Regions from separate parts of the Streptomyces sp. R41 genome, predicted to be linked through region 1. Evidence: riboswitches for the same ligand, from Rfam matches in the RefSeq annotation. Region 1 holds a riboswitch; the other holds the start of a gene.
The links. Region 1 has a riboswitch for glycine ahead of gcvP (aminomethyl-transferring glycine dehydrogenase). Riboswitches for the same ligand answer to the same signal wherever they lie in the genome.
Positions count from the first base shown of each region.

Region 2: another riboswitch for glycine. It lies ahead of gcvT (glycine cleavage system aminomethyltransferase GcvT); the one in region 1 lies ahead of gcvP (aminomethyl-transferring glycine dehydrogenase).

Region 1 covers NZ_CP163443.1:1,889,539-1,896,675, reverse strand. The annotation lists gene AB5J53_RS09055 (FHA domain-containing protein) at 1-665, shown strand, start outside; gene AB5J53_RS09050 (MerR family transcriptional regulator) at 708-1,463, shown strand; gene AB5J53_RS09045 (bifunctional nuclease family protein) at 1,550-2,023, shown strand; gene AB5J53_RS09040 (MerR family transcriptional regulator) at 2,242-2,877, shown strand; gene AB5J53_RS09035 (DNA polymerase IV) at 2,978-4,444, shown strand; gene AB5J53_RS09030 (PRC-barrel domain-containing protein) at 4,366-4,737, opposite strand; glycine riboswitch at 4,852-4,947, shown strand; gene gcvP (aminomethyl-transferring glycine dehydrogenase) at 5,125-7,137, shown strand, end outside.
Region 2 covers NZ_CP163443.1:7,294,618-7,301,754, forward strand. The annotation lists gene glyA (serine hydroxymethyltransferase) at 1-1,206, opposite strand, end outside; gene gcvH (glycine cleavage system protein GcvH) at 1,220-1,597, opposite strand; gene gcvT (glycine cleavage system aminomethyltransferase GcvT) at 1,717-2,835, opposite strand; glycine riboswitch at 2,984-3,086, opposite strand; gene AB5J53_RS33380 (AAA family ATPase) at 3,255-3,929, shown strand; gene AB5J53_RS33385 (enhanced serine sensitivity protein SseB) at 4,059-4,835, shown strand; gene AB5J53_RS33390 (enhanced serine sensitivity protein SseB C-terminal domain-containing protein) at 4,996-5,796, shown strand; gene AB5J53_RS33395 (ABC transporter permease) at 6,262-7,137, shown strand, end outside.

The sequences.
Region 1 (7,137 bases):
CGTCTGTTGACCCTTCCCAGTCCGGCCGCATAGGTTTCGGGGAACCGTCAGCCTCAAGTACGGGTGGAGGGTTTGCCTCCGACCCGTACGCGTCCCATGCCCCTGGTGGGCAGCCGCGGCAGGAGGATCCGTCCATGTCGGCCCTGGTGTGTACGAGGTGCGGTAACCGCAACGCGGAGAACAGCCGCTTCTGCTCCAACTGTGGTGCGCCGCTGCGGGGCGGTGCGGAGCGTCCGTCCGAGACGACGTCCACGATCTCCATTTCGGGCCTTGAGGCCTACGACGCCGAGGTGACGGGCCAGACGCCCTCGCCGATGCTCTCCCCGGAGGCGCAGGCGGCCGTCGACGCGCTGCCTCTCGGCTCGGCGCTCCTGGTGGTGCGCCGTGGCCCGAACTCGGGCAGTCGCTTCCTGCTGGACGGCGAGCTGACCACGGCCGGGCGTCATCCGCAGAGCGACATCTTCCTGGACGACGTGACCGTGTCGCGCCGCCATGTGGAGTTCCGCCGCGCCGCGGACGGCTCGTTCACGGTGGCCGACGTCGGCAGCCTGAACGGCACGTACGTCAACCGAGAGCGGATCGACCAGGTCGCTCTGTCGAACGGTGACGAGGTGCAGATCGGCAAGTACCGGCTGGTCTTCTACGCGAGCCAGCGGGGTATCTGACCCTCCCCCGGACTCCGTCCGGGGGGACCCCCAGGAAGGTCCATGCTTCAAAGACCGAGCGGCGGTGCCGGCAGCGGCACCGCCGCCGCGGACAGTGGGCTGATGAGCATCGGCGCGGTGCTGAACGTGCTGCGTGACGAGTTCCCCGAAGTCACCATCTCCAAGATCAGGTTCCTGGAGTCGGAGGGGCTCATCGAGCCGCAGCGAACCCCCTCGGGATATCGCAAGTTCAGCGCGAACGACGTCGAGCGCCTCGGTCACGTCCTGAGGATGCAGCGGGACCACTATCTGCCGCTGAAAGTGATCCGCGAGCATCTGGACGCCCTGGAGCGCGGTGAGCCGGTGCGGCTCCCGTCCGTGGGGCGCCAGCGCGATTCCGGCGACGGTGAGCCGCTCGGTGAGCTCTTCGGAGAGCCCGAGGCGCCCACGGCGGCCCGCGTAGGCCGTGCCGAGCTGCTGGCGGCCGCGGAGATCGGTGAGCAGGAACTCGAGGAGTGGGAGTCGTACGGGCTGATCGCGCCGCTTCCGGACGGTGCGTACGACGCCGAGGCGGTGACCGTCGCCGCGCTCGTCGTCGAGCTGGGGCGGTTCGGGATCGAGCCGCGCCATTTGCGCGCGATGAAAGCCGCGGCCGACCGCGAGGCGGGCCTTGTGGACCAAGTGGTGGCCCCGCTGCGCCGCCACCGCAATCCACAGACCAGGGCACACGCGGAGGCCCGTACGAAGGAGCTGGCGGGGCTCGCGGTGAAACTGCACGCGGCGCTGGTGCAGACCGCGCTCGGCGTGCGTTTGCCCTGATCCGGGGCGCCCACCCAGGCTGTGGATCGTCCACCCGTTCTGTGCCCGACTACCCAAACGTCCCGGGCACGGCCTAGGGTTACTGTGTGAACGAGCTCGATGTCGTAGGTGTCCGGGTCGAAATGCCCTCCAACCAACCGATCGTGCTTCTGCGTGAAGTGGGAGGCGACCGCTACCTCCCCATCTGGATCGGACCGGGGGAGGCGACGGCGATCGCCTTCGCCCAGCAGGGCATGGCCCCCGCGCGACCGCTGACCCACGACCTGTTCAAGGACGTGCTGGAGGCCGTCGGCCAGGAGCTCACCGAAGTACGCATCACGGACCTGCGTGAGGGCGTCTTCTATGCGGAGTTGGTGTTCGCCAGCGGGGTCGAGGTGAGTGCGCGGCCGTCCGACGCCATAGCGCTGGCCCTGCGCACCGGGACGCCGATCTACGGCAGCGACGGGGTGCTCGACGACGCCGGCATCGCGATCCCGGACGAGCAGGAGGACGAGGTGGAGAAGTTCCGCGAATTCCTCGACCAGATCTCGCCCGAGGACTTCGGGACCAATAGCCAGTGACGACCTGAAGCGTCAGCACGTTCCGGGCGGCAATTGCCTGCGGCCAGTGTGGTGCGCCCCGGTCCGCTCCAAGAGCATTCGGCTAGCCTTTCCCCGCGGTGGGGCACGGGAAACCACTCCTAGGGTGATTATCACTCGGCGTGCCGAGTGTGGCGATCGTTGACGCGCCCCTGGTGACTGCCTACCGTCGAGAAGGCAGGTCAAGGACGGAGGTCGGCGTGAGAAGCAGCGGCGACGGTACGGCTGGGGGTGCCCCCGGACGCGGTCTGGGGGAGAGCGGCCCGTACCCGCTTCACGGCAGCGCGGCCGATCACATTCCGCGGCGGCCGACGGCAGTGCCCGGCGAGGGAGGGGCGGTTTCCGAGGAGATCGGCTACCGAGGTCCCACGGCGTGCGCCGCCGCGGGCATCACCTATCGGCAGCTCGACTACTGGGCGCGGACCGGCCTGGTCGAGCCGAGTGTGCGGCCCGCCTATGGGTCGGGCACGCAGCGCCTCTACAGCTTCAGGGACGTGGTCGTCCTGAAGATCGTCAAGCGGTTCCTCGACACCGGGGTGTCGCTGCAGAACATCCGCACCACGGTCCAGCACCTCAGGGAGCGAGGCTTCCGGGACCTGGAGCGGATGACGCTGATGAGCGACGGCGCGACGGTCTACGAGTGCACGTCCCCCGACGATGTCCACGCGCTGCTGCAGGGTGGCCAGGGTGTCTTCGGGATCGCCGTGGGTGTGGTGTGGCGGGACGTCGAGAGCGCGCTCTCGCAGCTGCACGGAGAGCGCGTGGACACCGGCGAGACGCTCGTCGGACACAACCCTACGGACGAGCTGGCGCGACGCCGCAACCGGGCCGTCTGAGGCCCGGGCGGGGCCGCAGGGGAGTCGGCCGCGACGGGCGAGGTCCACGGGCGCGGGCCGTACCGGGGCATTGTCAGTGGCGTAGGGCAGCATCGGAGATGTGAGAACCGCGCCCACGATCCTGCATCTCGACATGGATGCCTTCTTCGCCTCGGCGGAGCAGGCATCCAAGCCGAGCCTGCGCGGCAAAGCGGTCGTGGTGGGCGGGCTCGGGCCGCGCGGAGTCGTCGCCACCGCCTCGTACGAGGCCCGCGTCTTCGGAGTGCACTCGGCGATGCCCATGGCCCAGGCGCGCCGGCTCGCGCCGAACGCCGCGTATCTCGTGCCGCGCTTCGGGCTCTACCGGGAGGTCAGCGAGCAGGTGATGGGGCTGCTGGGGGCCCTGTCGCCCCTGGTGGAGCCGTTGAGCCTGGACGAGGCCTTCGTGGACCTGGAGGCGGGGGGAACGGCCTGGGACGAGGGCTCGGCGCGGCTGGCAGGGGTGAAGCTGCGCGCGGACATCCGGGCCGTCACAGGCCTCACGGGATCGGTGGGTCTCGCGGCTTCGAAGATGCTCGCGAAGATTGCCTCGGAGCAGGCCAAGCCCGACGGCCTTGTGCTGATAGAGCCGGGGACCGAGCGTGCGCTGCTCGGGCCGATGTCGGTGCGGACGCTGCCGGGCGTGGGGCCCGCGACTGGTGACCATCTGCGGCGTGCCGGGATCACCACCGTCGACGAGATCGCCGAGGCGGGCGAGGACGAGCTCGTACGGCTGCTGGGGAAGGCCCATGGGCACGCTCTGTACGCGATGGCGCTGGCCCACGACGAGCGGCCCGTGGTGGCCGAGCGGGAGACCAAGTCGGTGTCGGTCGAGGACACGTACGACGTGGACATCCATGACCGGGTGCGGGTCGGTCTGGAGGTGCAGCGGCTCGCCGACCGGTGTGTGGGGCGGCTGCGCGGGGCCGGGCTGTCGGGGCGGACCATCGTCCTGAAGGTGCGCAGGTACGACTTCTCGACGCTGACCCGGTCCGAGACGCTGCGGGGGCCGACGGACGACCCCACGGTCGTACGGGAGGCCGCCGCGCGGCTTCTGGAGGCGGTGGACACGACCGGTGGCGTGCGACTGCTGGGTGTGGGCGTGTCCGGGCTCGCCGACTACACGCAGGAGGACCTGTTCGCACAGGCGCAGGCCGCCGCGGGAGAGCAGGTGGTCCTGGAGCATTCCGCTGAGGAGACGCCGCAGGAGTCCGCCGAGGAGCATGTGCCGCCCGCTGAGCGGCGGTGGCCCGCGGGGCACGATGTGCGGCATGCCGAGTACGGGCACGGGTGGGTGCAGGGCAGCGGCCTTGGGCGGGTCACGGTGCGGTTCGAGACGCCCTACTCAGCAGGGCCCGGGCGGGTACGGACGTTCCGGACCGACGATCCACAGCTGGAGCCGGCGGATCCGCTGCCCCTGGTGGAGCGAAGACCGCAGGAGCCGGGGCCCCGGGTTTCGGACCCCGGACCTCAGGTGTCCTCCGAGCCCGCGAGTCGGCCGAAGTCCCGGTCCGGCGGCGGCGGAGGGGGTGCCACGTCGAGACCGTAGTGGTGGTAGAGCTGGAGTTCCTGCTCGGGTGAGAGGTGGCGTCCGACGCCGAAGTCGGGGGCGTCCTTGATCAGGGCTCGGTCGAAGGGGATGCGCAGGGTGCCCTCGACGAGTTCACTGGGCTCCAGGGGCACGAAGGCGTCCCTGCTGAACAGGCCCGTGCGTATGGCCGCCCACTCCGGGATCCCCGTCGCGTCGTCGAGGTAGACCTCGTCGATCGTGCCGATCTTGGTGCCATTGCGGTCGAACGCCTTGCGGCCGATCAGGTTGCGCGGATCGATGTCGGTCTGCACGGGCCCTCCTCTTGGTCGCAACTCATCCGTAAGCACTACAAAAGAGCACATTCAGGAGGGCGGCCACTCGAAGGCTCGTGTCTTGTCCTCGCTGGTAGGCTGGCAGGCGGCTGCTGACCCCGTGCGGGAGAGTCCTCCAGACTTCATCGGAGGCGCCGAAGGAGCAAATCCTCCCCGGAATCTCTCAGGCTCACGTACCGCACGGACGAGGTCACTCTGGAAAGCAGGGCGGGTGTCGATGGCCTCCGCTCTCACCGACGGTGAAAACCGGGTCGTCAGCGGACGGGCCGGTGAAGCTCTCAGGTTGAGATGACAGAGGGGGAGGCCGTCGGGGTACCCGTGCCGGGGTGCCCCTCGAAGGTCGCGTCAGACCAGGAGGCCTCCGCAATGACCGCCCACCGCATTCCGCTCTCCGAGCTCGAACAGGGAATCCCCTTCGAGCAGCGCCACATCGGGCCCGACTCCGAGGCATGGGCCAAGATGCTCGCGCAGGTCGGATACGGCTCGCTCGACGAGCTGACGGCCGCCGCGGTCCCGGACGTCATCAAGAACGCCGACGCCCTGGACCTGCCGGGCGCGCGCACCGAGGCCGAGGTACTGGCCGAGCTGCGCTCCCTCGCGGACCGCAACCAGGTGCTCGACTCGATGATCGGCCTCGGCTACTACGGCACGTTCACACCGCCGGTGATCCTGCGCAATGTCATGGAGAGTCCGGCCTGGTACACCGCGTACACGCCGTACCAGCCGGAGATCTCGCAGGGCCGTCTCGAGGCGCTGCTGAACTTCCAGACCGTGGTCGCCGAGCTGACCGGGCTGCCGACCTCCGGTGCCTCGCTGCTCGACGAGGGCACCGCCGCCGCCGAGGCGATGGCGCTGTCCCGGCGCATGGGCAAGAACAAGAAGGGTCTGTTCCTGGTCGACGCGGACGCGCTGCCGCAGACCATCGCCGTCATCCAGACCCGCGCCGAGCCGACCGGCGTCGAGGTCGTCGTCGCTGACCTCAGCGAAGGCATCCCCGCCGAGATCGCCGAGCGTGAGATCAACGGCGTACTTGTCCAGTACCCGGGCGCCTCCGGTGCCGTGCGCGACCTCAAGCCGATCATCGAGCAGGCGCACGGGATGGGCGCGGTCGTCACCGTCGCCGCCGACCTGCTGGCCCTGACTCTGCTCACCTCGCCCGGCGAGCTCGGCGCCGACATCGTGGTCGGTACGACGCAGCGCTTCGGTGTGCCGATGGGCTTCGGCGGGCCGCACGCCGGATACATGGCGGTGCGCGAGACCTTCGCGCGCAGCCTGCCGGGTCGACTCGTCGGCGTGTCCGTCGACGTGGACGGGAACAAGGCGTACCGCCTCGCCCTGCAGACGCGTGAGCAGCACATCCGCCGCGAGAAGGCGACCAGCAACATCTGTACGGCTCAGGTGCTGCTCGCCGTGATGGCCGGCATGTACGCCGTGTACCACGGTCCCGATGGTCTGAAGACCATCGCGCGCCGTACGCACCGCTATGCCACGATCCTCGCCGCGGGTCTGACGGCGGGCGGGGTCGAGGTCGTGCACGGCGCGTACTTCGACACGCTGACCGTGCGGGTGCCGGGCAAGGCCGCTGAGACCGTCGCCGCCGCGCGCGAGGGCGGTGTCAACCTCCACCTCGTGGACGCCGACCACGTGTCGCTCTCCTGCGACGAGACCACCACGCGCGAGCAACTGGGCGCCGTGTGGACGGCGTTCGGTGTCAAGGGTGACGTCGAGGCGCTGGACGCGACGGCGCAGGACACGCTGCCGGCCGCGCTGCTGCGGACCGACGACTACCTCACGCACCCGGTCTTCCACCAGTACCGTTCCGAGACCGCGATGCTGCGCTACCTGCGCAAGCTCTCCGACCGCGACTACGCGCTCGACCGCGGAATGATCCCGCTGGGCTCCTGCACGATGAAGCTCAACGCGACCACGGAGATGGAGCCGGTCACCTGGCCCGAGTTCGGTCAGCTGCACCCCTTCGCGCCCGCCGAGCAGGCGCAGGGCTACCTCACGCTCATCCGTGAGCTGGAGGAGCGGCTCGCCGAGGTCACCGGGTACGACAACGTGTCGCTGCAGCCCAACGCCGGTTCGCAGGGTGAGCTGGCCGGTCTGCTGGCGGTACGCGGCTACCACCGTGCCAATGGCGACGAGCAGCGCACCGTCTGCCTCATCCCGTCCTCCGCGCACGGCACGAACGCCGCGAGCGCCGTGATGGCCGGCATGAAGGTCGTCGTCGTGAAGACCTCCGACGACGGCGAGATCGACGTCGAGGACCTGCGCGCCAAGATCGAGCAGTACCGCGACGAGCTGGCGGTGCTGATGATCACGTACCCCTCGACGCACGGTGTGTTCGAGGAGCATGTCGCCGACATCTGCGCGCAG
Region 2 (7,137 bases), 5.4 Mb from region 1:
GAGGGCCTCGGCGTCGTACGACGGCTTCAGCGTCTCGGCGATGATGTCCGCGACCTCGGTGAAGTCCTCGGCCGTGAAGCCGCGGGTGGCGAGGGCGGGCGTGCCGATGCGCAGGCCGGAGGTGACCATCGGCGGGCGCGGGTCGTTCGGGATGGCGTTGCGGTTGACCGTGATGCCGACTTCGTGGAGGCGGTCCTCGGCCTGCTGCCCGTCCAGCTCGGAGTTGCGCAGGTCGACCAGGACCAGGTGCACGTCCGTGCCCCCGGACAGGACGTCCACGCCGACGGCCTTGACGTCGTCCTGGACCAGGCGCTCGGCCAGGATCCGTGCGCCGTCGAGCGTGCGCTGCTGGCGCTCCTTGAAGTCGTCCGAGGCGGCGACCTTGAAGGAGACGGCCTTCGCGGCGATCACGTGCTCCAGCGGGCCGCCCTGCTGACCCGGGAAGACCGCGGAGTTGATCTTCTTGGCCAGCTCGGCCGTCGAGAGGATCACGCCGCCGCGCGGGCCGCCCAGCGTCTTGTGGGTGGTGGTCGTGACGACGTGGGCGTGCGGCACCGGGTTCGGGTGCAGGCCCGCCGCCACCAGGCCGGCGAAGTGCGCCATATCGACCATGAGGTACGCGCCGACCTCGTCCGCGATCCGGCGGAACTCGGCGAAGTCCAGCTGTCGCGGGTACGCCGACCAGCCGGCCACGATCAGCTTCGGCTTGGACTCCTTGGCGAGGCGCTCGACCTCGGCCATGTCGACCTGGCCGGTCTGGTCGTCCACGTGGTAGGCGACCACGTTGTAGAGCTTGCCGGAGAAGTTGATCTTCATACCGTGGGTCAGGTGCCCGCCGTGCGCGAGGTTCAGGCCCATGATGGTGTCGCCCGGCTTGAGCAGCGCGAACATCGCGGCGGCGTTGGCCTGGGCGCCCGAGTGGGGCTGCACGTTGGCGTGCTCGGCGCCGAAGAGCGCCTTGACGCGGTCGATGGCGATCTGCTCGACCACGTCGACGTGCTCGCAGCCGCCGTAGTAGCGGCGGCCCGGGTAGCCCTCGGCGTACTTGTTGGTCAGGACCGAGCCCTGGGCCTCCATGACCGCGACCGGAGCGAAGTTCTCCGAGGCGATCATCTCCAGGGTGGACTGCTGGCGGTGCAGCTCGGCGTCGACGGCGGCGGCGACGTCCGGGTCCAGCTCGTGCAGGGGCGTGTTCAGAAGCGACATGTTCTACGACCTCTCAGCCGGCGGAAAAGGCGGTGTACTCGTCGGCGGAGAGCAGGTCGGCCGGCTCCTGTGCGACGCGCACCTTGAACAGCCAGCCGCCCTCGAAGGGCGCGGAGTTCACCAGCGACGGGTCGTTGACCACGTCTTCGTTGATCTCGGTGATCTCGCCGTTGACCGGGGAGTACAGGTCGCTGACCGACTTCGTCGACTCCAGTTCGCCGCAGGACTCACCCGCGGTCACCGTGGAACCGACCTCCGGAAGCTGGGCGTAGACGACATCGCCGAGCGCGTTGGCCGCGAACTCGGTGATGCCGACCGTCGAGACGCCGTCCTCGGCGACCGACAGCCACTCGTGCTCCTTGCTGTAGCGCAGCTGCTGGGGGTTGCTCATGGCCTGAATTCTCCTGTACGCGGGGGAGTGCTGGTGAATGGGGGACTGCTGGACCTGCTGGTGAGCAGGGAAGAAGTGCGCGGTGTCGCTTTTGGTTACTTCTGGACCGCGCTCAGTCTCTACTTCTGGCGCTTGTAGAAGGGCAGCGCCACGACCTCGTACGGCTCGTGGCTGCCCCGGATGTCCACACCGACCCCGGCCGTGCCCGGAGCGGCGTGCGCGGCGTCGACGTACGCCATCGCGATCGGCTTGCCCAGCGTGGGGGAGGGGGCGCCGGAGGTGATCTCGCCGATCACCTTGCCCTCGGCGACGACCTGGTACCCGGCGCGCGGGACGCGACGGCCCTCGGCGATCAGGCCGACGAGCACCCGCGGCGGGTTCTCGGCGGCGCGCTCGGCGGCGGCCTCCAGGGCGCTGCGCCCCACGAAGTCGCCCTCCTTCTCGAACTTCACGACCCGCCCGAGCCCCGCGTCGAAGGGGGTGAGCGAGGTGTTCAGCTCATGCCCGTACAGCGGCATGCCCGCCTCCAGGCGCAGCGTGTCACGGCAGGACAGGCCGCAGGGGACGAGCCCGACCGGGGCGCCCGCCTCGGTCAGCGCCTGCCACAGCTTCTCGGCGTCCGAAGGGGACACGAACAGCTCGAAGCCGTCCTCGCCGGTGTAGCCGGTGCGCGCGATCAGCGCCGGGACGCCCGCGACCGTGCCGGGCAGACCGGCGTAGTACTTGAGGCCGTCCAGATCGGCGTCGGTGAGCGACTTGAGGATGCCGGGGGACTCGGGGCCCTGCACGGCGATCAGCGCGTACGCGTCACGGTCGTCGCGCACGAGAGCGTCGAAGCCCGCGGACCGCTCCACCAGGGCGTCCAGCACGATCTGCGCGTTGGAGGCGTTGGCGACGATCATGTATTCGGTGTCGGCCAGCCGGTACACGATCAGGTCGTCGAGAATGCCGCCGTCCGCCTGGCAGATCATGGTGTAGCGGGCGCGGCCGACGCCGACGGAGGCGATGTTGCCCACGAGGGCGTGGTTCAGGAGCTCGGCCGCCTGCGGGCCGGTGACGGTGATCTCGCCCATGTGCGAGAGGTCGAAGAGACCGGCCTTCGTACGGACGGCGAGGTGCTCGTCGCGCTCGGAGCCGTAGCGCAGGGGCATGTCCCAGCCTGCGAAGTCGGTCATCGTCGCGCCGAGCGAACGATGCAGGGCATCGAGCGCGGTGTGACGGGGTGCGTTGCTGCTCATCGGTTGGGGCTCCCAAGGCATGACGGCGAGGTCGTTCCTCCCCATCTGTCATCGGAACCTGAGAGGTTCATCACGACCCCGCGAAACGGTGGTCCTGACTTGCACCTTGGGTGGAGCCACTGGTCAGCGGCCCGCTTTTCAGATGTGCCTCGCCCGCGCGGTAACGGGGCCTGAGAGATTCAAGGGAGGGACTTGCTCCTTCGGCGCCCCGGCACGTCGTACGTGACCGGGAACTCTCCCGCGCGGATTCAAGCGGCCGGTATGCAGTTGGCGGGCACATCATTGCACGCGCCGTCCGATCCCGGCAGTCCGCATCTGTAACCCGCCTGTGGCAGTCCGAATACGGAAACAAGAAGCACCGCGCATTACCTTCTCTTTACACTCGACGGGGATGGGACTCCAGACCCAAGGGGAGGACGATCACGGTGAACAGGACCACGGCGTACGCGACGACCTCGGGCATCGCGCTGCCCAAGCAGCCCGGCGCCCCGGCCCGGGAGGCGTGCGGCCCGCTCCCGACGGCCGTCGTCCGCGACCTCAGGGACCGCGCGGGACACAGCCCGCACGGGCTGCACTTCGGGGCGCTCGACCTCGTCGTGGTCACCGGACTGCCCGGCAGCGGCAAGTCGACGCTGATGCGCCGGGCCGTCACGGGGGCGCGCATCGACTCCCAGGACACCCGCGACCGCTGGGACGGCCGGATGGCCCGCTGGCTGCCGTACGCGGTCTACCGCCCCCTCGTCCGACTCGCGCACTACGCGGGGCTGCGCCGCGCCCTGCGTTCCGGCGCCGGAGTCGTCGTGCACGACTGCGGTACGCAGGCCTGGGTGCGCCGCTGGCTCGCCCGCGAGGCCCGGCGGCGGGGCGGCGCGCTGCATCTGCTGCTGCTCGACGTCACGCCGGGAGCCGCCCTCGAGGGTCAGCGTGAGCGCGGCCGCGGCGTCTCGCGGTACGCGTTCGCGCGCCACCGCGGCGCGGTCACCCGGCTGCTGCGCTCCGTCGAGAAGGGCGACCTGCCGGAGGGCTGCGGCTCGGCGGTCCTCATCGACCGGGACGCGGCGGACGTGCTGCGCCGGATCGACTTCGGCCGCTGAAGGACCCTACGAGCCGACGACTCAAAGGTCGTACGAAACAGGCGTGCGAGATGGTCGCATGAGCCTACTAACCTTGCCAGCCGGAACACCGGAGCACCCGAACAGCGGTTCACAGCAGGCGGTAGACAGATGGACTTCCCCGACTTCCCGGCACAGGCGCACCCCCATCCGCACGGCGGATGGCCAGGCAACGAACTGGAGGAGGTGCTGTCGGCCTCCCTCGGCGTGCCTTCGGCCGGCGCCCGCATCGTCGAGGTCCTCGGCCGCAGCTTCGTCTGGGTGCCCCTGCCGAACGGGGGCGGCCCGCGGAGCGGCCCGCTCGACCTTCCCACGCTGGAGATCGAGGGCCAGGCGTACGTCCCCGTCTTCAGCTCCGAGGAGCAGTTCCGCCAGGTCACCGGCGGCCACATGTCGTACACGATCGCGCCCGCCGTCGAGTTCGCCCGCGGTCTGCCCCCGCAGGTCGGCATCGCGGTGAACCCGGATGGCGTGGTCGGCGTACCGCTGCCGCCGCTCGCCGTCGCCGAGCTGTGCCGGGCCGGGCGGACCCCGCTGGACGGGCCCGCGAGCGGCGGCCGGGTGCGGCTGTTCGAGCCCGACTGGCAGGAGGACCCGGTGGACTTCCTGTCTGCCGCCTCGGCCGAGTTCGCCGAGACCGGCGTCGTGCTGACCGCCCGCCGCTGCCTGGCCGCCATCGAGACCGCCGACCCGGTCATGTTCATCGGCGTCGAACTCTCCCAGTGGGAGGGGGACCTGCGGACGCTGCCCATGGAGGCGCTGGGCCGCGCACTGGGCAGGGCCGAGGTGAAATGGCCGGTGAACCTCGTCCTCCTGGACGTGGCCCAGGACCCGGTGGGCGAATGGATGCGCGCCCAGGTGCGGCCCTTCTATCAGCAGGCCCACTAGGAGCGCCCCGAAAGGGGCGCGGGGAACTGCGCGACCAGCCACGAGCGACCCGCACTCGCGTGTCGACAACAAGCCCCGGGCTCTTGGGCGGTTGTTGTCGGCCGAGCCACCTAAGCTGGTTTCATATCCAGGGGCCAGGATTCTCGAAGGGCGGTAAAGGGTGAGCGCGAGCGGCACGGCGGCGGCCGGGCAGGTCGAGCACATGCTGCGCCAGGTGACGCCCGGGCGCTACGACGCCTACGAGGCGCTCCTTCGCGCGCTCGCGACCCCGTCGTCCGGCCAGGTCTGGATGCTGCTCTGGCACGGCCAGGCCGGTTCCCCGGACGCCCAGTACGGGAACATGGAGGTCGACGGCTTCGGGTACGCGCCCTGTGTCACCTCCGCCCAGGAGCTCTCGGCCAGCGGCTGGAACCGTTCGTACGAGGTCGTCGACGGCCTAGACGTCGCCCGCACCCTGTACCCCGACCACTTCGGCCTCTGGCTCAACCCGCACGCCCCGGGAGGTGGCGTCGGCATCCCCTGGCTGGACCTGCGCCGCATCGCCACCGGACTGGAGCGCCAGCCCTCGGGCCCGCTCCGGCTCTCCGAACCGGGCATCGAGATCCCGCAGTTCTACGCGCTCCTCTCGCAGAACGCGCACCGCACCTCGGCCGTGCGCTCGCTGCGCCGCGCCTGGGTGCAGCCCGCGCTCGGGGCGCCGTATCTGGCCATCGGCCTTGACGTGTACGACACGTCGCCGCCCGCCGTCGACTCGGTGCGCGCGATGATGCAGCAGTCCATCAGCGCGGTCCCGGACGGGCTGCCCGTCTCGACCGTCGCGATGTCCGACGAGTACGACCCGGTGGCGATGTGGCTGCGGGCCAACGCCCGGCCGTTCTACGACCGCGAGGCGCACGCGGCTCCGGCGCAGGCACCGATGGCGGGCGGCTACGGCTATCCGCCGGCCCGCGGCGGCTACTGACCGGGGACCGGGGCCGGGGGAGCCCGGATCGGGCCCGGCTGTCATCATGACCTCGTACGGCCGTGTCGCGCCGCCCGCGCCTCGCGGCTGACCTGCGCGGGAGTGGACGTACGGGCTGGATGTCCGCTTTGAGGACGACATACGCCGGAAGGGTGCCTCGTGGGGCCTTTCGACCCAACTGCCCCCTGTCCGGCCCGCGTTACCCACTGTTCGGATAACGGAATCCCCTTAACCGCATCACGGTTGCGCATACTTTCTCCATCAGACCTGGCACGTGATCGTGCGGGCACTGAAGACTCCCCTGTCAGACATGGGGTCATCGATCCTGTGAGCGAGTGCAAGTCGAAGGATCAGCCGGGAAACCACTCCGCACCATCTGCGGTCCCTCCCGGCATGCAAGTGAACCAAGCCGCAGACAGCGGCGGGCGTAGGCCGGTCACCACCGGTCAGAGGGGTCGGGTCACTGTGACCGCACCGATCGAGACCACCGGGGCGGCAACGGAAGCACAGCCTGAGGCCGTGCTTGCCGGAGTCGACAAGGGGCAGATCGAGGGCCGTTCCCTGGGACAGATCGCCTGGACGCGCTTCAAGCGCGACAAGGTGGCGGTCGCCGGCGGTGTCATTGTCGTGCTGCTCATCCTGGTGGCCGTGCTCGCGCGGCCCATCCAGGCGATGTTCGGGCTGGACCCGAACGCGTTCCACCAGGATCTGATCGATCCCAACACCTCGCTCCCCAAGGGCGACCTTGGCGGGATGAGCGCCGATCACCCGCTGGGTGTCGACCCGAAGTTCGGGCGCGACATCGCCACCCGCATCCTGGAGGGCTCCTGGGTGTCGCTGGTGGTCGCCTTCGGCGCCACGATCCTGTCGAACGTGATCGGCGCGATCATGGGCGTCGTCGCGGGTTACTACGGCGGCCGGGTCGACTCGATCATCAGCCGCCTGATGGACACCTTCCTCGCCTTCCCCCTCCTGCTCTTCGCCATCTCCATCTCCGCCACCCTGCAGGGCGGCGCGTTCGGCCTCGAAGGGCTCCCGCTCCACCTGAGCGTGCTGATCTTCGTCATCGGCTTCTTCAACTGGCCCTACCTGGGCCGGATCGTCCGCGGCCAGACGCTCGCCCTGCGCGAGCGGGAATTCGTGGACGCCTCCCGGGGCATGGGCGCCAAGGGCCCGTACATCCTCTTCCGGGAGCTGCTGCCCAACCTGGTCGGCCCGATCATCGTCTACTCGACGCTGCTCATCCCGACCAACATCCTCTTCGAGGCGTCCCTGAGCTTCCTGGGGGTCGGCATCCAGCCCCCGCAGGCGTCCTGGGGCGGCATGCTCAGGGAGGCGGTC